Rudanella lutea DSM 19387: one gene and its partner. The protein of the gene in region 2 interacts with the protein of the main gene of each other region in a pairwise test. Links are inferred from orthologs where the notes say so. Each region holds a gene or a part of one and is shown on either strand. Other genes may lie near its edges.

The links.
Region 1: the proteins of dnaE (region 2) and RUDLU_RS0119485 interact in binary tests that used the Escherichia coli proteins (3 or more experiments, as listed by UniProt). The link is inferred for Rudanella lutea DSM 19387 from one-to-one orthologs.

What each region holds. Positions count from the first base shown.
Region 1 is NZ_KB913013.1:4,702,086-4,708,675, forward strand. Bases 3,769-6,590 are described here. They hold RUDLU_RS0119485 (methionine aminotransferase), read right to left. Parts: upstream 5,875-6,590; coding sequence 4,663-5,874; downstream 3,769-4,662. Other genes in these bases: RUDLU_RS0119480 (LytR/AlgR family response regulator transcription factor), read left to right, coding at 3,769-4,506; RUDLU_RS0119490 (hypothetical protein), read right to left, coding at 5,864-6,043; RUDLU_RS27810 (CRISPR-associated endonuclease Cas6), read left to right, coding at 6,354-6,590. Outside these bases: RUDLU_RS0119465 (TonB-dependent receptor), read left to right, coding at 1-1,293; RUDLU_RS0119470 (hypothetical protein), read left to right, coding at 1,351-2,004; RUDLU_RS0119475 (histidine kinase), read left to right, coding at 2,009-3,484; more of RUDLU_RS0119480, read left to right, coding at 3,721-3,768. UniProt on the Escherichia coli protein: Shows aminotransferase activity with methionine and histidine as substrates, and to a lesser extent also with phenylalanine.
Region 2 is NZ_KB913013.1:97,802-105,791, reverse strand. What follows is about bases 1,778-5,999. They hold dnaE (DNA polymerase III subunit alpha), read right to left. Parts: upstream 5,611-5,999; coding sequence 1,978-5,610; downstream 1,778-1,977. Other genes in these bases: RUDLU_RS0100510 (DUF6786 family protein), read right to left, coding at 1,778-1,950. Outside these bases: RUDLU_RS0100520 (LPO_1073/Vpar_1526 family protein), read left to right, coding at 1-143; gloA2 (SMU1112c/YaeR family gloxylase I-like metalloprotein), read left to right, coding at 325-714; more of RUDLU_RS0100510, read right to left, coding at 724-1,777; RUDLU_RS0100495 (RNA polymerase sigma factor), read left to right, coding at 6,081-6,704; RUDLU_RS0100490 (tetratricopeptide repeat protein), read left to right, coding at 6,706-7,503; RUDLU_RS26695 (CHAT domain-containing protein), read right to left, coding at 7,543-7,990. UniProt on the Escherichia coli protein: DNA polymerase III is a complex, multichain enzyme responsible for most of the replicative synthesis in bacteria. This DNA polymerase also exhibits 3' to 5' exonuclease activity. The alpha chain is the DNA polymerase catalytic subunit.

The DNA of each region.
Region 1 (6,590 bases), 4.6 Mb from region 2 along the record:
GCGATGGTTTTCCGCGACCCGGCCCAGGCGCAGGCGGGTAACGAAACGGGTCGTGCTACGCTCGATCAGCACAACCGGAATCTGTTTATCAACACCACGTACACCGACTCGTGGGATGAAGGGAAATGGGCTCTGAACACGGGCGTTTCGCTGAGCCACGACACCGACGACATGACCATGGGCGCGTTCGATTTTTCGCGGCAGAACAGTCGGGCGCAGGTGCGGGCCGTGCTGACCCGTGCGCTCCCCGGCAACGGTCAGCTCCTTTTCGGGGCCGAATGGCACGCGATCCGGCTTGGTAACACCGTATTTGGTAACGCCTTCAGCCTAACCGACCAATACGCGGCTACGTTTGCCGAATGGCAGGTGTATGCGGGCCGGAAACTGGCGGTGCAACTCGGAGGCCGTGCCGAATATACCTCGGTGATTGGCCGAATGAACGTGGCTCCGCGCCTGTCGATGGCTTACAAAACAGGAGCCTACAGCCAGGTGTCGCTGGCGGCCGGGCAGTTTTACCAGACGCCCGATTACAACTACCTGTTTCGGAACAAAACCCTCGCGTACGAGCGGGCCGACCACCTGATTCTGAACTATCAGGTAATCAAAAACAAGCGGACGTTTCGGGTCGAGACATTTTACAAAAACTACGCTCAACTGGTGCGTGAGCGGGTGGATACGAGTGCCGTGGCTGGCTTCGACTGGAGAGCCGATTTGGGTAATCCGTACCGGTTTCCCATTGGCCAGACCAATAACACGGGTAAAGGGTACGCCGGGGGATTTGACGTGTTCTGGCGCGATCAGACAAGTATCAAAGGCCTCGATTACTGGGTAACGTATAGCTATGTGGATACGAAGCGACTGTTTCGGAATTACCTTACCCAGGCTACGCCCACGTTTGTATCGACCCACAACCTGAGCCTGATTACCCGCCGGTATGTCGAAAAAATCAGGACGAATCTGGGCCTGACCTATGCGTACACGAGCGGTCGCCCTTACTACAACCCGAACCGACCCGAGAGCGAGTTTCTGACCGACCGTACCCCGCCGGTACACAACGTGAGTTTTTCGGCCAATTATATCACGGCGTTCAAGGGCAATTTTGTGGTGATCTATGCCTCAGTGGATAACCTGCTCAACACCCGCAACGTATTTACGTACCGGTACGCAGCCAACCCCGACGGGCAGCCCGGCCGAACCCGCTACACCGTAGGCCCCACCTCGTACCGCACCTTTTTTGTGGGTGGTGTCATCATGCTTGGCAAGCGCGCCAAAGTCGACCTGAACAAACTCTGATCCCGCGCCATCGACCACCCTTTTAACTCCAAACGTCTAACTTTTACTTATTTCAGTATGAAAACCCTGATTGTATCTCTCGTTGCAGCCCTGATGGGCCTGGTTAGTCCGGTAGTAGCTCAGTCGGAACAGTACACGCAGGCTATGACGGCCGCCCTGAATACGCTGAAAAGCCAGAATATGAAAACGCCCCCGGCCGACATGCTGGCTGCGGCCAACGGATTTGAGCGCATCGCGAGCGTCGAAACCAAAGAGTGGTTGCCGCGCTACTATGCCGGGCTTGAGTACGTATTTCTGGGCTTTATGGGGAAAGATGCGGCCGAAAAAGATGCCTATCTCGACAAAGCCGATGCCCACCTGAAAGCCGCCGATGCCCTCTCACCCGATAACGACGAGTTGGCCGTGTTGCGGGCCTACGTGGCGCAGGCCCGGATGGTGGTCGACCCAATGGCCCGCTGGCAACAGTACGGCCCGCTGTTTCAGGCGGGCATCGAGAAAGCAAAAGCACTCAACCCCGACAACCCGCGCCTGTATGTGCTCGAAGGCTCCTCGCTTATGTACACACCCGAACAGTTTGGGGGTGGACCAGCTACAGCCTGCCCGGTGCTGAAAAAGGCGGCCGAGAAATTTGCTACCTTTAAACCCAAGAGCGACCTCTCGCCCAACTGGGGGCAGTCGCAGATTGCACCTATGCTGGAAAAGTGCAAATAAGCTTATGACCCGCGAACAACTCGAACGACAATTGCACCAATCGTCCAACCGGCCCGCACGGCCTGTGCGGATGCGGGGCTCGGCGTTGGCCCACTTCGATTTTAGCGGGCTCGACCTGACCGATGCCGATTTCAGCTTCTCCGACCTGTCGGGGGCCAATTTCAGCCGGGCCACGCTCCACAACGCCAACCTCAGCTTTTCGTCGCTGGTGAATGCCTCGTTTGTGGATGCTGACCTGACCGGGGCCAACCTCAATTTCAGCGGGCTATCCGGTGCCGACCTCACGGGCGCTGACCTGTCGGGGGTTTCGATGTCGTTCACGGGCCGGGCGCACAACGTGGAGCGGACCAAACTCCCGGCCACACCCATTACACTCACGTATCTGCTCAAAAAACCCGTTTGGGGGGTCTTGATCGGGATGGTGTTGGGGGCCTTGCTCATGTACGGCGTGAGCGGCATTGTGTACTTCACCAATCTGATTGTCACGTCGGGCAACAAGCTCATCGCCGACCTGAACCGGTTCATCGTCTGGCAGAATCTGACCGAGGGCGTCACGGTGTTTCTGCTGGTCTATTTCATGTCCGATTGGTTAGACCGGGCCATTCGGCGCATTTGGGTGCGGCACCTGCTGGTTAGCCTTGCTATTGTACCGGTTTACGTGACTATGGCCTGGGTGACGTACATGCTGTTTGGGAAAGAGGTGTTCAGGCAACTCGCCCGGCAGGCTACGCAACAACCATTGAGTACCCAATCGGCGCCCTGGTATTTTTACGTGTTGGGCGGATTGCTGGTGGGTAATCTGTTTCTGTACGTGCTCCGGCAGGGTCGGCAACTGTCGCGCAAGATAACTGAGCAGGAGTTTGAACTGCTCAACATGGAGAAGCTCAAAACACGGGCTGAACTCGACGCCCTTCAGGCCAAAATAAACCCGCACTTTCTGTACAATGCCCTTAATAGCATTGCCAGCCTGGTGCACGATGACCCCGACAAGGCCGAAGAAATGACCCTGCTGTTGTCGAAGCTGTTTCGGTACTCAACCGGCCGCGATGGCACGCATACGAGCAGCCTTGCCGATGAACTCGACATGGTGCAGACGTACCTACAGGTGGAACACGTCCGTTTCGGCGACCGGCTTCAGTTTGGGGTTTCGCTGGCCGACGAGTCGCTCAATGCTCTGAAAGTACCCCAATTTTTGTTACAGCCCATTGTCGAGAATGCGGTGAAGCACGGCATCAGCAAGCGGGCCGGGCAGGGGCGCATCGATGTTAAGATTTACCAGCAGGACGATTGGGTATTCCTGAGCGTACACGATAACGGCCCGGCATTTCCCGAAGAAATGGGCAGTGGCTACGGTCTGCGGAGCATTAGCGAAAAGCTCCGGCTCCTCTACGGCGATGACGCGCGGGTTGAACTTCAGAATGAACCCTACAAGCAGGTGCTGCTTGGAATTAAACTCAACAGGTTGACAACGAACAATTAACAGTGAACAACGAACAACCATCAACGAGCAGTGAACAACGAACAGTGAACAACGAACAATTAACAGTGAACAACGAACAACCATCAACGAACTACTTGCTGGAATTAGGCAACTGTTCACTGCCATTGCCAACTGCTCACTGTTGGTTGCTCACTGTTAGCTGTTCACTGTTCATTGTTAGTTGCTCACTGTTGGTTGTTCACTGTTCGTTGCTCACTGATCACCGCTCTACTACCATGAACTTTCCGCTTAAAACGATCCTGATTGACGACGAAGCGTTGGCCATTTCGCGCCTGAAACGGTTATTGGGCAAACAGCCCGGTGTGTTTTCGGTGATTGGCGAAGCCGCTAACGGGGCCGAGGGGTTGGCCCTGGTTGAGGCTCAACGGCCCGATGTGATCTTCCTCGATATTGAAATGCCCCTGCTCAACGGGTTCGAAATGCTCGCGCGCCTGACCTACATGCCGCTCGTTATTTTTGCGACGGCATACGACCAATACGCTATCCGGGCGTTTGAGGAGCACTCCATAGATTACCTGCTTAAGCCGATTGAGGCCGAGCGGCTGGAGCGGACGATCCATAAAATCAGGTCGGTGGTGGAGCTGGGAAGTCGGTCGGAAAGCGCCAATCACTTTCCCAATGCCGACAATCTGTTCAAGTTGCTCGAACGGATGCAGCCCAAAAGGGAAATTCACTCGATTTCTGTCAAAACAGGGGATAAAATCAAGCTTATCCCGCTACCTGAGATTGCGTTTTTCGAAGCCGAAGACAAATACGTATTCCTCTCGACCACCGACGGGCAGAAGTTTCTGACTTCCTATACCATCACCACCTTATCCGAAAAGCTCCCCGATACGTTTGTCCGGATCAGCCGTTCGGCTTTGGTCAATGTACACCGCATCAGCGAGGTCGTGAAGCATTTCGACGGTAAGTTTCTGATTGTCCTGAGCGACAAAAAAGGCACCAAACTCACCAGTGGTTCTACGTACGCTGAGGCCGTTAAAAGCTTATTGGAAATCTGATTGGCTTTACCGTTTATGGTTGGTTGTCAAATTATGTGGAAGTCGTGTGGCTACGGCCGAACCGTCGGACCGCAAAGGGCAGAGCTACACAGGATGCCGGGTCGCTACAAAAATTGTCAGACAATCGTTTTAACCAAAAACGATGAACTAAAAACCCTAAACCAAGCTATTCGACCACGCTTTCAGCCGCGAGCCGGCTTCGCGGAGCATGGCATCGTCTTTGGCAAAACAAAAACGCAGCATCCGGTAGTCGCGTCGGTCGTGATAAAACACCGATAACGGAATCGAAGCCACCCCAATTTCGTGGGTCAGGCGGATGGCCAGTTCGGTGTCGGGTTCGTCGGTGAGGTGCCCGTAAGCGAGCGTCTGAAAAAACGTGCCCTCGGTCGGGATGTACCGAAACGGCGAACCGGCGATGGCATCGAGAAACGTATCCCGTTTTCGCTCATAAAATGCCGATAGGCTCTGGTAGTGTTCGGGCTGTTGCAGGTACCGCGCGAGGGCGTACTGCATGGGTGTCGGGACGCTGAACGTCACAAACTGATGAATCTTCCGAAAAGCGGCTGTCAGCGCTTTGGGGGCGAGGCAGTACCCAATTTTCCAGCCCGTTACGTGGAATGTTTTGCCGAATGACCCGCACACAAACGTCCGCTCGCGCAGGATAGGGTGGGTCATGAGCGAATGATGTTGCCGACCGGCGCCGACCTGCCGGTCGAACACGATATGCTCGTACACCTCGTCGCTAATAACCAATAAGTTGTGGGCTTCGACGATGGCTGCCAGCTGATCCACGTCATCGCGGGTCCAGACGCGCCCCGTGGGGTTATGGGGCGTATTGACCATAATGAGCCGGGTGCGCGGGGTAATTTTCGCCCGAACGGCATCCCAGTCGATGGCATAATGGGGTGGAGCCAGCGACACGTACACCGGCACCCCGCCATTTAGTTCGATGGCCGGTACGTAACTGTCGTAAGCAGGTTCGAATACAATCACCTCATCGGGACCACCGCCCGCACCGTTGGCTTGTACCACCGTTGAGATGGCTACGGAGAGCGCTTCGGTCGCACCCGAAGTCACCGTGATTTCGTCGGCAGGGTGGTAAGCAACCCCGTAATCGGCCTGTACCTTAGTCGCAATAGCCTCGCGGAGATCGGGCACGCCCGGCATGGGAGCATACTGATTATGGTTCTGGGCCATAGCCTCGGTTACCAGGGCCAGCAGGGCCGGGTCGGCCGGGAAACTCGGAAACCCTTGTGACAGGTTGAGGGCACCTGTCTGGGTAGCCAGTGCCGACATTACGGTGAAAATGGTGGTGCCCACGTTGGGCAGTTTGTCGGGTAGGGTGGGCAGGGGGCCGTTAGCGAGCATGGCGAATCAGAACGACTTTTTTCCCTGTTTCAACATGCAGAACTTCTTTCGATATGGCCGGCTTCACGGCCCTGAACCCAGCAACAGCCACTAAGGCAATTACCCACAGCAAGACAAACAGGCGGGCAAATGGATTCAGCGGGGCGGTTTGTTTTTCGATCAGTTCCATAAACAGGCAGTAACGATGGGCGACACGCGTACGGTCACAGGGTGATTGGTATTGTCCCTATTCCAGATAGAGTATTAGTATTTATAGTCTATTGAAATAGTATTCTATGGCAAAGAAACGGGTTTTCTGGTATTGTTCATGCCTATAAGGTCTTAAAATGTGAGTAAATACTGAGTGACTTGAGTAAGTGGCGGAAAGTGTTTGGGAGTAAGGCAAAAAAAATCGCAAAAAAGTGATACGTCATATACATCGTATTACACTTCTTCTATTTTTGCGAATCCTAAGTTTTAACCTTGCTTTAACCACACTTTTGAAACGTATCCGCTACCTCACCATTCGGTTCGATGCATCAATCGACCGTAACGAACTTTCTGCTTTTCGGGGTGCTATTGCTACTGCTGTTGGCCCTGACTATACACTCTTCCATAACCACGACGAACAAGGGCCGGGCGGTTATGCCTATCGGTACCCGGCTATTCAGTACAAGCGGATTGGCCGTAACCCGCTTTTGGTGTGTGTGGAAGCGGGCGTTGACGAAATTCATCAG
Region 2 (7,990 bases):
AGTGGAACAAACAACCGAATTTAAATAAACTTAGAGAATGGTGGGATAGTATCAATGCAGGAATACAACTGACCTCCGTTGGAAAAGTCTTAGCTCATTCAAACGCCCAAAGATGTGACAAAAACCTGCCATCATTAAACTAAAAATAGCCAGTACCTCACAGGCGCTTGACTCATTAACAGGGGATGTGGTAAATCACCTTTCTTCCTCGTACCAACTTATACTGTATATTGACAGTTGAGCACTAATAAGTACATTTCCGTTATGTAGCCTATTTTATGCATAATTATTTCCCCCTATCTTCGGCCAACAATAGTAATCCAGATGCTCGCGCTTCAACACGTTCACCACATTGCTATTATTGGGTCAGATTATGAGGTTTCGAAACGATTTTACACCGAAGTGCTGGGCCTGACGGTCATTCAGGAGGTGTACCGGGCCGAGCGGCAATCGTATAAGCTCGATCTGGCGCTCCATGGGCAGTACGTGATCGAGTTGTTTTCATTTCCGAATCCGCCCGCGCGGCCGTCGCGGCCCGAGGCCACGGGGCTGCGTCACCTTGCCTTCGCCGTTGCCGATGTGCAGGCGACCGTCGATGCCCTGCAAAAACACGGTATCGAGGCCGAACCCATCCGCACCGACGAGCTCACCGGCAAGACGTTTACGTTCATTGCCGATCCCGACGGCCTACCCATCGAATTTTACGCGTCGTAACGAAACCGGCTACGGCAACGCTTTTCTAATCTGATCGAGCGATACGCCCAGCACCTTGCGGGCTATTTCGTCGAGTTTGGCCCGGTCGCCGGTCAGGTGCAGTACCTTGTGGGTGTGTCGCAATGAGCCGCCCGGACCTAAAAAGGCCCCCGGCGATACGCTTTCCAACTCATAAAACGGCCCCATCTGCGAGCCGTCGGCCAACGGACCATCGTTGTACGCATTCACGGCATCGCCCAGGTACGGGGCGGGCACCAGCTTCCAGGCCTGATTGAGGTACGTCCCCTCCTTGTCAACCTCGAACAACGTGAGCGTCAGCACCTCATTACCGGCATCGTAGCTACCGGCCACCGGCTTGGCCCGCTTGCCGGTAAGTCCAATTTTACCCCGACTTTTACCATCAGCCTTGAAGAATAGTACGCCGTTCTGGTACGTAATTCGTTCGGGCGGAATGGCCCCGAAATAATCGGTAGTGACTACAGGACCCGTACCGGCTTGCTCGTATGGCACCACAATGGTTGTCTGGTCGCTGGGCATGAGCATATCGAGCACCCAGAGGCAGGGTGCCCCGGTTTCGCGTGTCCAGGCCGACGTACCGATATTAGTCAGTGCATTTTCGGTCAGATACCCAACCGGCCGGATATCGTCACCGAGTGCCATTCCGAGCGCTTCGCCCACCTGCTGCCGGGACAGCAACCGCACAGCCCGGTCGAGACGAATGGCAAGCTGCGTACCGCTGTAATTGAGCAGGGTGGCTTTTTTCTCCATCACCAGCTCGCGCGGCTGCCGCGACACCACGGTCCAGGGCTCTGTATCAATAGCCGCCGGGGTCTGCCAATTGGCAAACTCCATACGGGTGCCGGGCTTGAAAAACAGGCTATATTGCCCCCCTTCCGGACCAAGCCACAACCGATTTTCGCCCCCGTAGGCATTCATGTGGGGTTGCGGCTCACCCTCAAACGCTTTGTAGTTGACCCAGCCAAAACTTTGACCGGCCGCGCCATTAGCTGTTGAGGTAAATACCTTACCCTGATACCGGGCCGACACAATCACCTGCGCCAGGCTATCGTCGGGATCGGTCAGGAGGGCCAAATCGGGGTCCTTGGCTTTCAGAAATTGGAGGTCGTACCCAAAGGTTCCAGGCTGATTCATGGTATCGGATGGTTGATTGGCCGACGTGCAGGCCACCAACCCAGCCATCAGATACAAACAGGGCAACAATCGGGCAGGCTTCATACGGCAGTACGGCGTTTGGTGTAACGGTTAAGCTACCTTACAAACCACGCCATCCAGCTTTTCTAATCCCCGAATAAACGTATTGGCCGGACTAACCTTCACCGTTCTTGACAACAAACTCACTTCGATGCGCTCGTCGGGGTCCGACACGTTCAGTAAAAACGTGCAATTGCCGGGGTGAGCCGCTACCAGCTCGTTGATCTGGGCAATCATCTGCGCGTTAACGGATTGCAGCGCCAGCGACACCCGAACTTCCTTGCACATTTTCTCGCGCATCTCAGTCAGCAGCCGGATGTTGGTTGCCTTAAACTCCAGTTGGTCGGAGTTCCAGCGGTTTTGGGTCTTGCCCGTCACGTGCAGAAAGCGCCCCAGCTCAATGTATTGGCCCATTCGGACGTAATCTTCGCCAAACAGGGTCATCTCCATCGAACCCGAATAATCTTCGAGCTTGAAGATCACAAACGGGTTTCCATTTTTAGCGATCCGCTGCATCACCGACGAGACAATACCTGCTACTTTGATTTCGGGCGTCCGTACCTCATACACCTTGTCGAGCGTGCAGTTACAAAAGCCATCTATTTCAAGCTTGAATTCATCGAGTGGGTGGCCCGTAATGTAGAAGCCAACCACGTCCTTTTCAAACTTCAGCTTTTCAATCTGATTCCATTCGGGAACAATGGGTGGCTTGGGTTTCGGAATCATGGGGTCCCCTCCTGCCCCACCAAACAGCGACTGCTGACTCGCCGACTTTTCGGCGTGGTAGTTGTTGGCGTACCGGATAATTTTTTCCAGATACGTACCTGTTTCGCCCGCGGGCACTTCGAAATACTGCGCCCGGTGGTACTCATCGAGCGCATCAAAAGCACCGGCATACGCCAGCGATTCGAGGGTTTTCTTGTTTACCGTTCTGAGGTTTACCCGTACCGCAAAGTCGAAGATATCCCCATACGGCCCACCAGCTTTCCGCTCTTCGATAATTGCTTCAACGGCGGCATCGCCAGCCCCTTTGATTCCCCCCAATCCAAAGCGGATTTCGCCTTTTTTGTTCACCCCAAATACGCGCTCCGATTCGTTTACGTCTGGGCCCAATACCGGGATACCCAAGGCTTTACATTCTTCGAGGAAGAACGTAATCTTTTCGATGTTGCCCAGGCAAGACGTCAATACGGCCGCCATGTATTCGGCGGGGTAATATGTTTTTAAGTACGCCGTCTGGTAAGCGACAAAAGCGTAACAAGTTGAGTGCGACTTATTGAAAGCATACGACGCAAACGCTTCCCAGTCGGTCCATACTTTTTCGCAGATTTTCAGGTTCAGTCCGTTGGCTTTGCAGCCATCCATAAACTTACCTTTCATCTTATCGAGTACGTCCTTCTGCTTCTTCCCCATCGCCTTCCGAAGCACGTCGGCGTCGCCTTTGGTAAAGTTGCCGAGCTTCTGCGACAAGAGCATCAGCTGCTCCTGATACACCGTAATGCCATACGTATCAGCCAGATACTCCTCCATTTCGGGAAGATCATACTTCACCTCCTCGCGGCCGTGTTTCCGGTTAATAAACGTCGGGATGTACTGAATCGGGCCGGGTCGGTACAGGGCGTTCATCGCAATGAGGTCCTCAAACCGGTCGGGTTTCAGGTCCTTCATGTACTTCTTCATCCCGTCGGATTCGAACTGGAAAATGGCGTTGGTTTCGCCCCGCTGAAACAGTTCGTACGCTTTGGGGTCGTCGAGCGGAATATCATCAATATCTGTTTCGACCCCGTTTACGAACAGCCCTCCGTGGTTTTGCTTCACCAGCCGCAGGCATTCCTTAATGATGGTGAGGTTTCGTAACCCCAAAAAGTCCATCTTGATTACCCCCGCGTCCTCAATTACCTTACCCTCATACTGGGTGATAATCAGGTTGGTATCTTTAGAAGTTGATACCGGAACAATGTTCGACAAATCGTCGGGCGCAATGATGATCCCGGCCGCGTGAACCCCCGTGTTTCGCACTGTACCTTCGAGCCGACGCGCCTGCTGAAGCACATTCTGTACCTTTTCGGTGTCAATCAGCTTCATGGCCCGCCCCACGCTCTGATCGCCCGCTTCGAGCGCCCGCATCCGCTTCACGTTCTCGACCTCTTCGGGCTGAATCAGGTTGGAAAGCCCACCCGGCCCGTCGATCGGATCTTCGAAAATCCGACGGAGCGTCATGTTGTACGTCGGCTTGTCGGGTACCAATTTAGCGAGTGCGTTGGCGTCGTTGAGGGGCAGGTCCATCACGCGCGACACGTCTTTGATCGCCGATTTGGCCGCCATGGTACCGTACGTGACAATAGCCGCCACTTGCTGCTTACCGTACTTCTGCACCACATAGTCGATCACCTTTTGCCGACCTTCATCGTCAAAGTCCGTATCAATATCGGGCATTGATTTCCGGTCGGGATTCAGGAACCGTTCGAAAAGCAGATCGTACTTAATAGGGTCGATGTTGGTAATACCGATGCAATACGCCACTGCACTGCCGGCGGCCGACCCCCGGCCCGGCCCCACCATCACGCCCAAATCCCGCCCAGCCTTGATAAAGTCGGCTACGATCAGGAAGTAGCCCGCAAAGCCCATTGTCTTGATCGTGAACAACTCAAAATCCAGGCGCTCCTGTACGTGCGACTCAATTTCGCCGTAGCGTTTACGGGCCCCTTCGTACGTCAGGTGCTTCAGGAATTCCCACTGATTGGCTACATCGTCGTCGTGAATTTGAAACTCACTGGGAATCGGGAAGTTAGGTAGCAGAATATCCCGTTTCAGCTTGAGCGTTTCTACCTTGTCGACAATCTCGTTGGTGTTGTCAATAGCCTGCGGCAGGTCATGAAACAAGGTGCTCATCTCCTGCGTGTTCTTGAAGTAGAACTGATCGGAGAAGAACGCAAACCGGGTATTTTTGGGCATCACCTCGTCGTCGCTGAATTCCTTCATCGAAGGGGTGCTCTGCTTTTCACCGGTATTTACGCACAGCAGAATGTCGTGCGCTACCCAATCATCGCGGTCAACATAGTGCGAGTCGTTGGAGGCAATAATTTTTACATTATGCTTTACCGCAAACTTCACCAGAACCTCATTCGCCCTGATCTGATCGGGAATCTCGTGGCGTTGTAGCTCCACATAATAGTCTTCACCAAACCGGTCGAGCCACCATTTAAACTCTTTTTCGCCCTCTGCTTCCCCTTTTTTCAGAATCGTTTTGGGCACAATAGCGCCAATACAGCAGGTGGTAGCAATGAGGCCCTCTTTGTACTTATCAATAAGCTCCTTGGTCACACGGGGGTATTTGCCGTACAGGCCCTCCATGTAACCCAGTGAGCACAACTTCACCAGGTTTTTGTAGCCGGTTGGATTTTTGGCAAGCAACAGCTGATGGTACCGAACATCTTTTTGCTCTTTAGTGAATTGCTTACGCGTATGATCTTCGACCACGTAAAACTCGCACCCGACAATAGGCTTGATTCCCTGCTTAGCCGCTTCGGCTACAAACTCAAACACACCAAACATATTGCCGTGATCGGTGATTGCCACCGCGGGCATATTGTCGGCCTTTGCTTTTTTGATAAGCTTCTTAATATCAGCCTGTCCGTCGAGCAGGGAGTATTGAGTGTGGCAATGAAGGTGAGAGAACTGCATAAATGACCTGTTTACTGGCCTAAAATTACGGGTTTTGTCTATGTCTTCTGTTATAAAAAATTGGTAAACCCGTAACCTATCTCAAAGCCAGTCAGTAAAGGGCAGGCATCCATCCACTTGTTCACTTTCTTCCTGATCAATCAATACAGAAAACATAATTGTTTATGTCTGAAGTTAGCAGACCCATTAATTTTGTGGAACCCATAAAAGTTTTTATACCAACAAACAAGCGGCTCGTGAGTTACGCCCTGCACGAACCGGAGCTGCATTCTTTTAGGTAAAAAATAAATGCATTAGAATAAATAACCTGTTTTTGCAAACCCAATATATGTTCATTAGTATTATTATAAACCCTCTGCGCACAGATGTTTAGAGGTGTTACCACCCATCATAAAGTTGGGCTTTTTATGCAGCTCAAAAATTTTTTTTACAATCGCGATTACATTTCGACCTCCTCAAACGACTGATATATGTCAGGTACGAAACGGACACTAAACAGCTTATCTGATACCGACCTTTTAGCAGGTATCAAAACAGGTGATGGCATTGAACGAGCCATGCGGTTCATTTATCAATCTCATTACCGGATGCTGGAAAGCTATGTGTGCAACAATAGTGGTGACCCGGACGACGCAGCCGATTTGATTCAGGAGGTAATGGTTACGTTTATCGAATTGGTGCAGAAAGACAAGTTTCGGGGTGAGACAACGGTAAAATCGTTTTTGTACACCCTCACCCGGAATTTGTGGATCAGCGAATTACGTAAGCGCGGTAACGACGCCAAGCGTAATGAGGAATTTGAAACGAGCCGGGACACTCTCGAAGCTGATGCCGCTCAGTATGTTATGTACAAGGAGGCTCAGAAGACTATAGTGGCTTTGTTTGATAAACTCGGAGCCGTCTGTAAGCAGATTCTGACCTTGTTTTACTACGAAGATCTTTCAATGAAAGAGATTATGGAACGTACTGAATATGATAACGAACAGGTAGTTCGGAATCGAAAGTATAAATGCTTGAAAGAGTTAACGGATCTGGTAAACTCCTCGCCAGCCACTTTTGATAACATAAAAGCTGCGTTGCAGCGCACCAAATGACATGGAACAGCTCGAACGGATTGATCGGTATCTAGACCGAACATTGCCTGTTGATGAAGCAGATAAGCTGGAGCAAATGCTTCAGATTGACTTCGAGTTGCAAAGTCTGCTGGATCGGGTTACAATCGTCAAAGACGCCGTCCGGTCGGCAGGCCTTCGCAATCAGGTCCGCGATCTGCATTTCCAGTTTATGCACGAACTGGATCTGGACCAACCTGGTGATGATGTCTCTGACACGGCACCCGAGAAGGTAATAGTACGGCCACTCTGGTACCAGCAGCCCGTCCGGTGGACGGCCCGAATTGCCGCCAGTGGCTTGTTGCTCCTGCTCGGGTACGGCACATTCCAGTACGCCACCACGAACGTCGGGACGCTGTATAGTGCGAAGTTTATAAAGTACGAGTTGCCCAATACCAGGGGTTCTGAAGAAGCCAAAACGTCGCTCGACGTTCTGTATCAGGCAGGTAATTACGATGCAGTCATTGAGGCATTTATGACCTCACCGACGCAGACGCAGCGCGATCAGTTTCTGACGGCAATGGCCTATCTGCAGAAGGAACAGTATGGTCAGGCAATCGAGCGGTTCAGTACGCTTCGGACCCTGAACGAACAGAACAACCGGCAACTATTTGAACAGGAAAGCGACTACTATCTGGCGTTGGCTTACCTGGGCAACGAGCGAATTGATGAAGCCTATTCGCTCTTTAAGAAGATCAAAAACACCCCTCGTCACCTCTACAACCAGAACGTGACGGAGCAGGATTTATGGAAACTAAACCTGTTGCGGTGGAAAAAGTAATATGAAGTTATATCATATGGGTTAGGTAATTCGGAAAGGTCACTGTGCAATCGCAGTGACTTTTTTTTGTTTCATCAGCCGCCAGGCGCCCCCTCCCATCACCAGCAACGCAATGGCCAGCAGTCCGATGGTTCGGGCATTGAACGGCGCTTCTGGTTCGGACGGTGACCCGATAAATACCAAATGCGACCAGTACTGGGGCGAATGAAACTGGGCGTAACGGCCATCGTGCAGCAGATCGAGCTTGGCCAGTTGCAACGAACGCGCAATGGAGTTGCCCTCCCGCAGGTGGCAGTAGAATTTCATACTGATATAGGCCGTAGCCCGGTCCTCGGCCTTCCAGAGTGAGGTGATCAGGTTTGGACAACCCGCGTACGAAAGCGCACGCGACAAACTCATAACCCCCTCTCCATCGATCAGCTGCCCGCTGGCGGTTTCGCAGGCACTTAGAAAGATGAGCTTGGCCCGATCAAACACGCCAAACTGC